2 regions of the Pseudomonas sp. NPDC087598 genome follow, and region 1 is predicted to be linked to the other one. Evidence: predicted binding sites of a transcription regulator. Region 1 holds the regulator's gene; the other holds the start of a gene.
What was found. Region 1 encodes sigma-54, which starts transcription at its own class of promoters, with help from an activator protein. Its sites were predicted from a motif close to ANTGGCATNNANNTTGCTNT; they were not measured.
Positions count from the first base shown of each region.

Region 2: the regulator sigma-54 is predicted to act here: its motif matches at 2,263-2,282, upstream of flgB (flagellar basal body rod protein FlgB).

Region 1 covers NZ_JBIUWQ010000011.1:102,613-108,249, forward strand. The annotation lists gene ACIOWE_RS08955 (HAD family hydrolase) at 1-45, shown strand, start outside; gene lptC (LPS export ABC transporter periplasmic protein LptC) at 54-626, shown strand; gene lptA (lipopolysaccharide transport periplasmic protein LptA) at 613-1,158, shown strand; gene lptB (LPS export ABC transporter ATP-binding protein) at 1,158-1,883, shown strand; gene ACIOWE_RS08975 (RNA polymerase factor sigma-54) at 2,070-3,563, shown strand; gene hpf (ribosome hibernation-promoting factor, HPF/YfiA family) at 3,637-3,945, shown strand; gene ptsN (PTS IIA-like nitrogen regulatory protein PtsN) at 3,957-4,421, shown strand; gene rapZ (RNase adapter RapZ) at 4,424-5,281, shown strand; gene ACIOWE_RS08995 (HPr family phosphocarrier protein) at 5,297-5,572, shown strand; gene ACIOWE_RS09000 (ZIP family metal transporter) at 5,615-5,637, opposite strand, start outside.
Region 2 covers NZ_JBIUWQ010000080.1:613-6,249, reverse strand. The annotation lists gene flgA (flagellar basal body P-ring formation chaperone FlgA) at 1-64, opposite strand, end outside; gene ACIOWE_RS27625 (chemotaxis protein CheV) at 147-1,079, shown strand; gene cheR (protein-glutamate O-methyltransferase CheR) at 1,126-1,953, shown strand; gene flgB (flagellar basal body rod protein FlgB) at 2,323-2,730, shown strand; gene flgC (flagellar basal body rod protein FlgC) at 2,734-3,177, shown strand; gene flgD (flagellar hook assembly protein FlgD) at 3,193-3,918, shown strand; gene flgE (flagellar hook protein FlgE) at 3,949-5,289, shown strand.

The DNA.
Region 1 (5,637 bases):
CGCGCCCAGGACCGTCTCGATGCGGCCAACGCCGCGTACCTGTGAGCCAAACCATGTTTAGCAAAAAATTTCGCAACTTCCTGCTGTTTGGCTGCATCGCCGCGATATTCGCAGCGGTAGGCTACTGGAACATCAGCCCGGAACGCTTCCTCGACAAGCCTCCGGTCACGTCCGTCGAAACCCCTATCGACTGGTATGCAACCAATACGCATACCCTGCAATACCTGCCGGACGGCAAAGTGCAATATGAAATGACCTCCGAAAAGGCCGAACACGTCAAGGCGACCGACATTACGCTGGTCACCAAGCCCGATCTGAACATGTACCGTGGAACGGAGTTTCCGTGGCACGTGACCAGTGAACGCGGCGAAGTGAATTCGGGCGGCACCCAGGTCGAATTGATCGATTCGGTACGCATCAAGCGCACCGATGAGCAAAACCGCGATCTACTGGTCACCTCCACGCGCATGACAGTGTTCCCGCAGGAACAATATGCGCAGACCGAGCAACCCGTTAGAATCGACGGCGCTGGCGGTGTATCGACTGGCGTGGGAATGAAAGCGTATCTGAAGGAAAGCAGGATACACCTGCTATCGAACGTAAGAGGACAGTATGAGGCTCGTTAAAACCCTCCCTATTTTGCTCAGTCTGGGCGCAGCACTGGGAAGCGTGAGCGCCTGGGCTCTGCCGAACGATCAGCAACAGCCTATCCGCATCCAGGCCGACGACGCCCAACTGGACGACAAGAATGGCATTGCCACTTATAAAGGCGACGTCATCATCACTCAGGGCTCAATGAAGGTTACCGGCAACACTGTGACCATTACTCGCACGCCGGCCGGTGACATCGACGTGGTGACCTCGGTGGGCAACCTCGCCTACTTCGAGCAGTTGCAAACTGCTGGCGATACCAAACCCGTTCAAGGCTGGGGCGTGACGATCCAGTACCACGCCGCGCAAAATCGCGTCGTGCTGATCGACAAGGCCAAGGTTGTCGACAAGGACAACAACACGACCCAGGGCGAGAAAATCGTCTACGACACCGTGAAGAAACTGGCCAGCGCCGGTCGCGCTACCGGCAGCAAAGTCACCGAGTCGCGCCCGCGCATCGACATGGTGATCCAGCCGAAGAAGAAAACCGACGAGAAAACCCAGTAATGGCAACTCTGAAAGCTCAGCACCTGGCCAAGGCCTATAAAAGCCGCCAGGTCGTGCGTGACGTCAGCCTGTCGATCGACAGCGGCCAGATCGTCGGCCTGCTCGGCCCGAACGGCGCTGGCAAGACCACCTGCTTCTACATGATTGTCGGCCTGGTTCAGGCCGATCAGGGTCGTGTGCTGATCGACGATCTGGACGTCAGCCACCAGCCAATGCATGGCCGCGCCAAGGCCGGTATCGGCTATCTGCCGCAAGAAGCGTCGATCTTCCGCAAACTGTCGGTGGCCGACAACATCATGGCCATCCTCGAGACCCGTCAGGAGCTCGACAAGGCCGGCCGTCGCAAGGAGCTGGAAAGCCTGCTGCAGGAATTCCACATCAGCCACATCCGCGACAACCTCGGCATGAGCCTGTCGGGTGGTGAACGCCGCCGGGTGGAAATTGCCCGCGCGCTGGCGACCGCACCAAAATTCATCCTGCTCGATGAACCGTTCGCCGGTGTCGACCCGATTTCGGTCGGCGACATCAAGCAGATCATCCACCACCTCAAGGCCAAGGGCATCGGTGTGTTGATCACCGACCACAACGTGCGTGAGACCCTGGATATCTGCGAAACCGCCTACATCGTCAACGACGGTCAACTGATCGCCGAAGGTGACTCCGCGACCATCCTGGCCAACGATCTGGTCAAAGAAGTGTATCTGGGCCACGAATTCCGCCTGTAAGCGCAAAGTGCCCGGTGAGCCGCCCGGGCGCTGTATCGATTCAAGCAGGATTTAATACGCTTTAATTGTTACAGCGCTCTAGGCAAACACTTCAGTTTCAGGCATATAATTTGCTTAAGTTTGGCGCCCCGGCGCCCTGTAGTGGATGGCGCATAGCGCCGGCGAATAAGGTGTTAAGCCCCTGCCATGAAACCATCGCTAGTCTTGAGAATGGGCCAGCAGCTGACGATGACACCGCAGCTGCAACAGGCCATCCGCCTGCTCCAATTGTCGACCCTGGATCTGCAACAGGAAATCCAGGAGGCCCTGGAATCCAATCCGATGCTCGAACGCCAGGAAGAAGGCGACGACTTCGACAACTCCGATCCCTTGGCCGACAGCGCCGAACAGAAGCCCAACACCGAGATTCAGGAACCCTCCTATCAGGAAACCGCACCGACGGTGGACAACCTCGAGGACGGTGACTGGAGTGAGCGTATCCCCAACGAGCTTCCGGTCGATACGGCCTGGGAAGACGTTTACCAGACCAGTGCCAGCAGCCTGCCCAGCAGCGATGACGACGAGTGGGACTTCACCACACGCACTTCCGCTGGCGAAAGCCTGCAAAGCCACTTGCTGTGGCAATTGAACCTGGCACCGATGTCCGACACCGATCGACTGATCGCCGTCACCCTGATCGATTGCATCAACAATCAGGGTTATCTGGACGAAACACTCGAAGAAATCCTTGAGGCGTTCGATCCGGAGCTGGACATCGAGCTGGACGAGATCGAAGCCGTCCTGCACCGCATCCAGCAATTCGAACCCGCTGGTATTGGCGCCCGCAACCTCGGCGAGTGTCTGCTGCTGCAATTGCGCCAGTTGTCGGCCAAGACCCCTTGGCTGGCCGAAGCGAAGCGTCTGGTCACCGACTACATCGACTTGCTCGGCAGCCGCGATTACAGCCAGTTGATGCGCCGCATGAAACTCAAGGAAGACGAACTGCGTCAGGTCATCGAACTGGTGCAGAGCCTCAACCCGCGTCCGGGCTCGCAGATCGAGTCCACAGAAGCCGAGTACGTCGTACCGGACGTCATCGTGCGCAAGGACAACGAGCGCTGGCTGGTCGAGCTCAATCAGGAGTCCGTGCCACGCCTGCGGGTCAACGCCCAGTACGCCGGTTTCGTGCGTCGCGCCGATACCAGCGCCGACAACACCTTCATGCGCAATCAGTTGCAGGAAGCTCGCTGGTTCATCAAAAGCCTGCAAAGCCGCAACGAAACCCTGATGAAAGTGGCCACGCAGATCGTCGAGCATCAGCGCGGCTTCCTGGAATACGGCGACGAAGCCATGAAGCCGCTGGTCCTGCATGACATCGCCGAAGCGGTCGGCATGCACGAATCGACGATTTCCCGGGTGACCACGCAGAAATTCATGCATACCCCGCGCGGTATTTATGAACTGAAATACTTTTTCTCCAGCCACGTAAGCACCTCCGAAGGCGGCGAATGCTCGTCCACGGCGATCCGCGCGATCATCAAAAAACTGGTTGCCGCGGAAAATCAGAAAAAGCCGTTGAGTGACAGCAATTTCGCTGTTTTACTGGTGCAACAAGGCATTAAGTGGGGACGCCCAACCTTCGCAACGTACCGCGAATCCCTCGGGATCGCGCCTTCGAGCGAACGCAAGCGGTTGATGTAAGCCACGTTACAGCGTTCCAGTGGCAGGCTATCCAGCCTGCCGCTTTATGCACTGGCAACGAAGGAGAAGCTGTATGCAAGTCAACATCAGTGGACACCAACTGGAAGTGACCGAACCGCTGCGCATCTACATCAACGAGAAACTCGAACGATTGGAGCGCCATTTCGACAAGATCACCAACGTGCAAGTCACGATGTGCGTCGAAAAGCTGAAGCAGAAAATCGAAGCCACCTTGCATATACCCGGCGGAGAAGTGGTCGCCAATGCCGAGCATGACGACATGTATGCCGCGATCGACTCACTGACCGACAAGCTGGATCGCCAACTCAAAAAGCATAAGGAAAAGACCCAGAGCCTCCTCCAGGGCGCTACCGGTCGATAACCCCCTACTCCATGATCCGACTTGAAAGTATCCTGACCCCCGGCCGTTCCCTGGTGAACGTGCCGGGCGGCAGTAAAAAGAAAGCCCTCGAACAAATTGCCAACCTGATCGCCCGCGAAGTGCCGGATCTGGAGATGCAAGATGTCTTCGAGGCCCTGATCGCCCGTGAAAAACTCGGCTCTACCGGTTTTGGTAACGGCATCGCCATTCCCCACTGCCGCCTCAAGGGTTGCCAGTCGCCAATCAGCGCCTTGATGCACCTTGAAGCCCCTATCGATTTCGACGCCATCGATGGCGCCCCGGTTGACCTGCTGTTCGTTTTGCTGGTCCCGGAAGCGGCTACCGATGCACATCTGGAGTTACTACGCCAGATCGCCAGCATGCTCGACCGCAAGGACGTGCGCGATAAATTGCGCAGCGCCGCGAGCAACGAAGCCTTGTACCAGGTCGTTCTGGACGAGCAGAACGGGCACTAATCATGCGCTTGATCATTGTCAGCGGCCGTTCCGGCTCGGGTAAAAGCACCGCCCTGGATGTCCTTGAGGACAACGGTTATTACTGCATCGACAATCTGCCGGCCGGCCTGCTGCCGGAACTGGCCGAACGCGCGCTGATTCACACTGAACTGGCGCAACCGCTGGTGGCCGTGTCAATCGATGCGCGTAACCTGCCGAGCCATCTGACGCGTTTCCCGGAACTGCTTGAAGATGTCCGCAGCAAGCACATTCAGTGCGATGTCTTGTATCTGGATGCCGACGAGGAAACCCTGCTCAAGCGTTTTTCCGAAACCCGCCGTCGCCATCCGCTGAGTAACGCCAACCGCTCGCTGGCCGAAGCGATTCAGGATGAAACCGCTCTGCTCGGCCCTATCGCCGACCTCGCCGACCTGAAGATCAACACCACCAATCTGAATCTGTACCAGCTGCGCGACACCATCAAGTTGCGTTTGCTGAATCAGCCGGAGCCGGGCACCGCGTTCCTGGTCGAATCATTCGGCTTCAAGCGCGGCATGCCGGTGGATGCAGATCTGGTGTTCGATGTGCGCTGCCTGCCCAACCCGTACTGGAAACCTGAATTGCGCGCGCAATCGGGTCTCGATGAACCCGTGGCGGAATATCTGGCGGCGCAGCCAGAAGTGGAGGAAATGTTCCAGGACATCTTCACCTACTTGCACAAGTGGCTGCCGCGCTTCGCCGCGAGCAACCGCGCCTATGTCACCATTGCCATTGGCTGTACCGGCGGGCATCACCGCTCCGTCTACCTGACCGAACGCCTGGGTCAGGCCCTGCAGAAAACCCTGAAGAACGTCCAGGTTCGCCACCGCGACCTCACTTAAAGGATTCACACCGCGATGCCTGCTCTGGAAATCGAAATCATCAATAAACTGGGTTTGCATGCCCGAGCTTCCGCGAAGTTCGTTGGCGTCGCCGGTGAGTTCAAAGATTGCAAGATTCGTGTCGGGCGGACTCCAGAGGCCATGGTCGACGGAAAAAGCATCATGGCCATGATGATGCTCGCTGCCGGCAAGGGCACGATCATTCACCTGAGTACCGAAGGTGAGCAGGCTGACGAAGCCTTGCAGGCATTGGTGAATCTGATCAACGACTACTTCGGCGAAGGCGGCTGATCGCCTGTGGCGAGGGAGCTTGCTCCCTCGCCACAATTCAACTCAACCCAACGCTGTATCCATCA
Region 2 (5,637 bases), on a different contig from region 1:
CCGCGCAAAGCCCTCTGCGAAGGGGAGATGTCAGGCGTCGGAAAAATGTCGTTTGAGCGTTCATACGAGTTAAAAAGCAAGCGCCGTGCCGTTTAGCAAGGAATGTGCGTCGCAACAACCCGTGGCGTTGGTGTAGGAGTCTGGGCATGGCTGGTGTAATGGATTCGGTGAACCAGCGCACGCAACTGGTGGGGCAGAATCGCCTGGAGCTGTTGTTGTTCCGTCTCGACGGTCAGCAGCTCTACGGAATCAACGTGTTCAAGGTGCGGGAAGTGCTGCAATGCCCGTCGCTGACGTTGATGCCCAAGTCCAGTCCTGTCGTGTGCGGGGTGGCGAATATCCGGGGGGCGACCATTCCGATCCTTGATCTGGCAATGGCTACCGGCTCGGGTGCGTTGAAAGACAAGAAAAACCCGTTCGTGATCATCACGGAGTACAACACCAAGACCCAGGGTTTCCTGGTCCGCTCGGTGGAGCGCATCGTCAACATGAACTGGGAAGAGATTCATCCACCACCCAAGGGTACCGGTCGCGATCATTACCTGACCGCTGTGACTCGGGTGGACAATCAGTTAGTCGAAATCATCGACGTCGAGAAAGTGCTGGCGGAAGTCGCACCGACGCCGGAAGCGATTTCGGTCGGCGTGGTCGATGTCGAGACCCAGACCAAGGCGTTGTCGCTGCGGGTGCTGACGGTCGATGACTCGTCGGTGGCGCGCAAGCAGGTCACGCGTTGCCTGCAGACGATCGGCGTTGAAGTGGTGGCGCTGAACGACGGCAAGCAGGCGCTGGATTACCTGCGCAAGCTGGTCGACGAGGGCAAGAAGCCGGAAGAAGAGTTCCTGATGATGATCTCCGACATCGAGATGCCGGAGATGGACGGGTACACCCTGACGGCGGAGATCCGCGGCGACGCGCGCATGCAAAAGCTTCATATCATCCTGCATACTTCGTTGTCCGGGGTATTCAATCAGGCGATGGTCAAGAAAGTCGGTGCCGATGACTTTTTGGCCAAATTCCGCCCTGATGACCTGGCATCCCGGGTAGTCGACCGGATCAAAGCAGCAGATATCAGCTAGGGGCCTTTTGCCCCTGGCGGTCAACACGATTTAAGAGGCGGCATCATTGTCTACGGGTAATTTGGATTTCGAACAGTTCCGGGTCTTCCTGGAAAAAGCCTGTGGCATTTTGCTCGGTGAAAACAAGCAGTACCTGGTCTCGAGCCGTCTCAACAAACTGATGGAGCAGCAAGGCATCAAATCCCTGGGTGAGCTGGTACAGCGCATCCAGACCCAGCCGCGCAGCGGTTTGCGCGAGCAGGTGGTCGATGCCATGACGACCAACGAAACCCTGTGGTTTCGTGACACCTATCCGTTTGAAGTCTTGAAGAACAAGGTACTGCCCGAGGCGATCAAGGCCAGTCCCAACCAGCGTCTGCGGATCTGGTCGGCGGCGTGCTCGTCGGGTCAGGAACCGTATTCGCTGTCGATGTCGATCGACGAGTTCGAACGCGTCAACCTCGGTCAGTTGAAGATGGGCGTGCAGATCGTTGCCACTGATTTGTCCGGCCTTATGCTGAACAACTGCAAGACTGGCGAGTACGACAGCCTGGCGATCGGTCGCGGTTTGTCCGCCGAGCGTCTGCAGCGATACTTCGACCCGAAAGGGCCGGGGCGCTGGGTAATCAAGGCGCCGATCAAGAACCGTGTGGAGTTCCGCTCGTTCAACTTGCTCGACAGCTATGCAGCGCTGGGCAAGTTCGACATCGTGTTCTGCCGCAACGTGCTGATCTACTTCTCCGCCGAGGTGAAGAAGGACATCCTGTTGCGCATTCATAGTACGTTGAAGCCGGGCGGTTATCTGTTCCTTGGCGCTTCCGAAGCGTTGAACGGTTTGCCGGATCATTATCAGATGGTCCAGTGCAGCCCGGGGATCATTTACCAGGCGAAATGATTGCATCGGCAACACAAAAAACGGCAGGCCCGCAAAGGCCTGCCGTTTTTTTATGCCAGGTGTTAGGCCCGAATCCACCACAAACCCTGTGGGAGCGAGCCTGCTCGCGAAAGCGGTTTCTCATTCAGCATGATTGGTGACTGACACGCCGCCTTCGCGAGCAGGCTCGCTCCCACAGAGTTCAGTGTTAGCTGATAGAGAGATGGCAAGCGGCAGAAAAGCGGCATCCGGCGGAAACCGGTTGCCGCTTTTCTGGCATTGCCGCTTTGCCGACACCGCGCAAAGCCCCGGTTTTCGGGCGTTTCTCGCATTGGCACGGCGCTTGCTAAAGCTCAGTTACGAAAAACCGGTCACCCGAAGGTTCCCGACATGAGCATCAGCTTCGATAAAGCGCTCGGCATTCACGAAAAGGCTCTTGGCTTCCGCGCCCAGCGTGCCGAAGTCCTGGCGAACAACATCGCCAACGCCGATACCCCGAACTACAAGGCTCGGGATCTGGACTTCTCCAAAGTGCTTGAAGCACAGACCCAGAAGAACGCCAACGGCACCATCGCTCTGAACATGACCAACAGCCGTCACATCGAGGCAGAAGGTCTGGGCAATGGCGACGAATCGCTGCTGTATCGCACGCCGATGCAACCGTCGATCGACCAGAACACCGTGGACGCTCAGCTTGAGCAATCGAATTACGCGGAAAACGCCGTCGGTTTCCAGGCCAGCTTCACCCTGCTCAACAGCAAATTCAAAGGGCTGGTTTCAGCCCTGCGCGGAGAGTAATTCATGTCCCTGTCCAGCGTTTTCAACATTGCCGGCAGCGGCATGAGCGCACAAACCACGCGTCTGAACACCGTGGCGTCGAACATCGCCAACGCTGAAACCGTCTCGTCGAGCATCGACCAGACCTACCGCGCCCGTCACCCGGTGTTCGCCACCATGTTCCAGGGCGGTCAGAACAGCGGCAGCAACTCGCTGTTCCAGAGCCAGGATGCCGCCGGTCAAGGCGTGCAGGTGCTTGGTGTGGTCGAAGACCAGAGCAACCTCGAAGCGCGTTACGAGCCGAACCATCCGGCGGCCGACGCCAAAGGTTACGTCTACTACCCGAACGTCAACGTGGTGGAAGAGATGGCTGACATGATTTCCGCGAGCCGTTCGTTCCAGACCAACGCCGAAATGATGAACACCGCGAAAACCATGATGCAGAAGGTACTGACCCTCGGTCAGTGATAAGGGGCGATTGCCATGAGTGTTTCCGATGTCAGCAACACCATAAGCACCAAGGATCTGTTGGCCAACTCGTCTAAAAAGACCAGTTCGACAGCCGATGGCATTGCTTCGGCCACTAACAGCTCTACCGGTGGCCAGGCGCTGGGCAAGGACGCGTTCCTGCAACTGCTGGTTACCCAGCTGAAAAACCAGAACCCGCTTGATCCGCAGGACAACAGTGCATTCGTTGCCCAGTTGGCACAGTTCAGTAGCCTGGAAGGCATTACCACGCTGAACTCCACCGTGAGTGGCCTTGCTGGCAACTACAACTCCTCGCAAGCGCTGCAAGCTTCGTCGCTGGTCGGTCGCAACGTGATCGTGCAGACCAATACTGCACAGCTCGATGACCCGACCAAAGGCCTGACCGGTTCGGTCACCGTGCCTTCGTCCATCGCTGGTGGCACCGTGACCATCACCGACAAGGACGGCAAGACTGTTCGCACTATCGACTTGGGTAGCCGCGCTGCGGGCGCCGCCAGCTTCACTTGGGATGGCAAAGACACTGCCGGCACCGTCGTGCCTGTTGGCACATACACCTTCAAAGCCAACGCACCGATCAACGGCACCGCGACGGACCTGGCGACTTACCTGCCAGCCACCGTCAACAGCGTGACGATCAGCCAGACCGGCGGCGAGCTGATGCTCAATCTGTCCGGCAAGGGCTCCGTTGCCCTGTCCAAAGTACAAACCATTGGTATATAGAGCCGACTAACCGGCACAAAGGAGTGGAATATGTCTTTCAATATCGGCCTTAGCGGTCTCTATGCAGCCAACAAACAACTGGACGTGACCGGCAACAACATCGCCAACGTCGCAACCGCCGGTTTCAAATCGTCCCGCGCAGAATTCGAAGACGTGTACTCGGCAACTCGTCTGGGTACCGGCAGCAAAGTGATCGGCAACGGCGTGCGCCTGGCCAACGTTTCCCAACAGTTCACCCAGGGTGACATCAGCAATACCGGCAACGTGTTGGACATGGGTATCAACGGTTCGGGCTTTTTCACCATGAGCAACAACGGCTCGATCTCTTACACCCGTGCCGGTACGTTCAAGGTTGACGATAAGGGCTTCATCACCAACACCGATTACACCTCGCGCCTGCAAGGCTACGGTGTGGATGCCAACGGCAAGATCATCAATGGTGTATTGACCGACCTGAAGCTCGACACCTCGAACCTGGCGCCGAAATCGACTTCGACGGTAACGTCGAGCATCAACCTGAACTCGTCGGAAAAAGTGATCGTTGATACTGGCACCAACGCGGTCAAGTTCGATCCGACCAAACTCGAGACTTACACCAAGTCGTTCAGCACGCCGATCTATGACACGCAGGGTAACTCCCACGTCATGGATCAGTACATGGTGAAGACCGGCGAAAACACCTGGAAGGTCTACACCCTGGTTGACGGTCGTAACCCGGATGCTACCGGTAGCAATCCGAACGATCCGCTTACGCCTCCGGTTGCTTCGACGCTGACGTTCGACAGCTCTGGCAATTTGACTCAGGTCAGCACACCGAACCCGGCGGATGCTACCAAGCCTTTCATCAGCAGCGACTTGAAGCTGACGACCTGGAAACCGGGCACCGTGACCAACGGCGTCTTTACGCCTAACGGCGCAGCGGCCAACACTGCTGGTGTGACCATTTCCATGGCCAAGACCACTCAATACAACGCCGACACTTCGCGCACGATTCCGACTCAGGATGGTTACGCCACAGGCCAGATCACCAACCTGACCATCGACGGCACCGGTACGCTGTTCGCCAACTTCAGCAACAACCAGAACAAGGCCATCGGCCAGGTTGCGCTGGCCAGCTTCACCAACGAACAAGGCCTGCAAGCGATCGGCGGCACCAGTTGGAAGGAAACATTCGCTTCGGGTATTCCGGGTTATGACGCTCCGGAAACCGGCACTCTGGGTTCCATCCAGTCCAACTCGCTGGAAGAGTCCAACGTTAACCTGACCAACGAGCTGGTGGACCTGATCAAGGGCCAGAGTAACTATCAGGCGAACGCCAAGACCATTTCCACTCAGAGCACCATCATGCAGACCATCATTCAGATGACTTGATTCTGGGGTTGGCTGTGCAAAGGGGCCCCTCGTTTTGAGGGGCTTTTTTGTGGGCGGGTTTTGGTTTTGAGGGTATATCCGTTGCTGCGGTTATGGCCTCTTAGGGTTCCGCCCTTACGGCGGGTCACCTTTTCCAAACGCCGAAAAGGTAACCCAAAAGGCTTTACCCTGACGTACGGCCCTCGCTGTGGCTCGGGTTCCTTCGCTGCGGGATCGATCCGGGCGCATCGCCTACGGTTTGCTTCGCTGCACCTCCTCTCGATGCATTTGGCTGCGCCAAACGGTCGCTGCGCTCCCACCCCCGGATCAATCCCTCCACTCAGCCTTCCGACGGGCTCCGAGATCAAG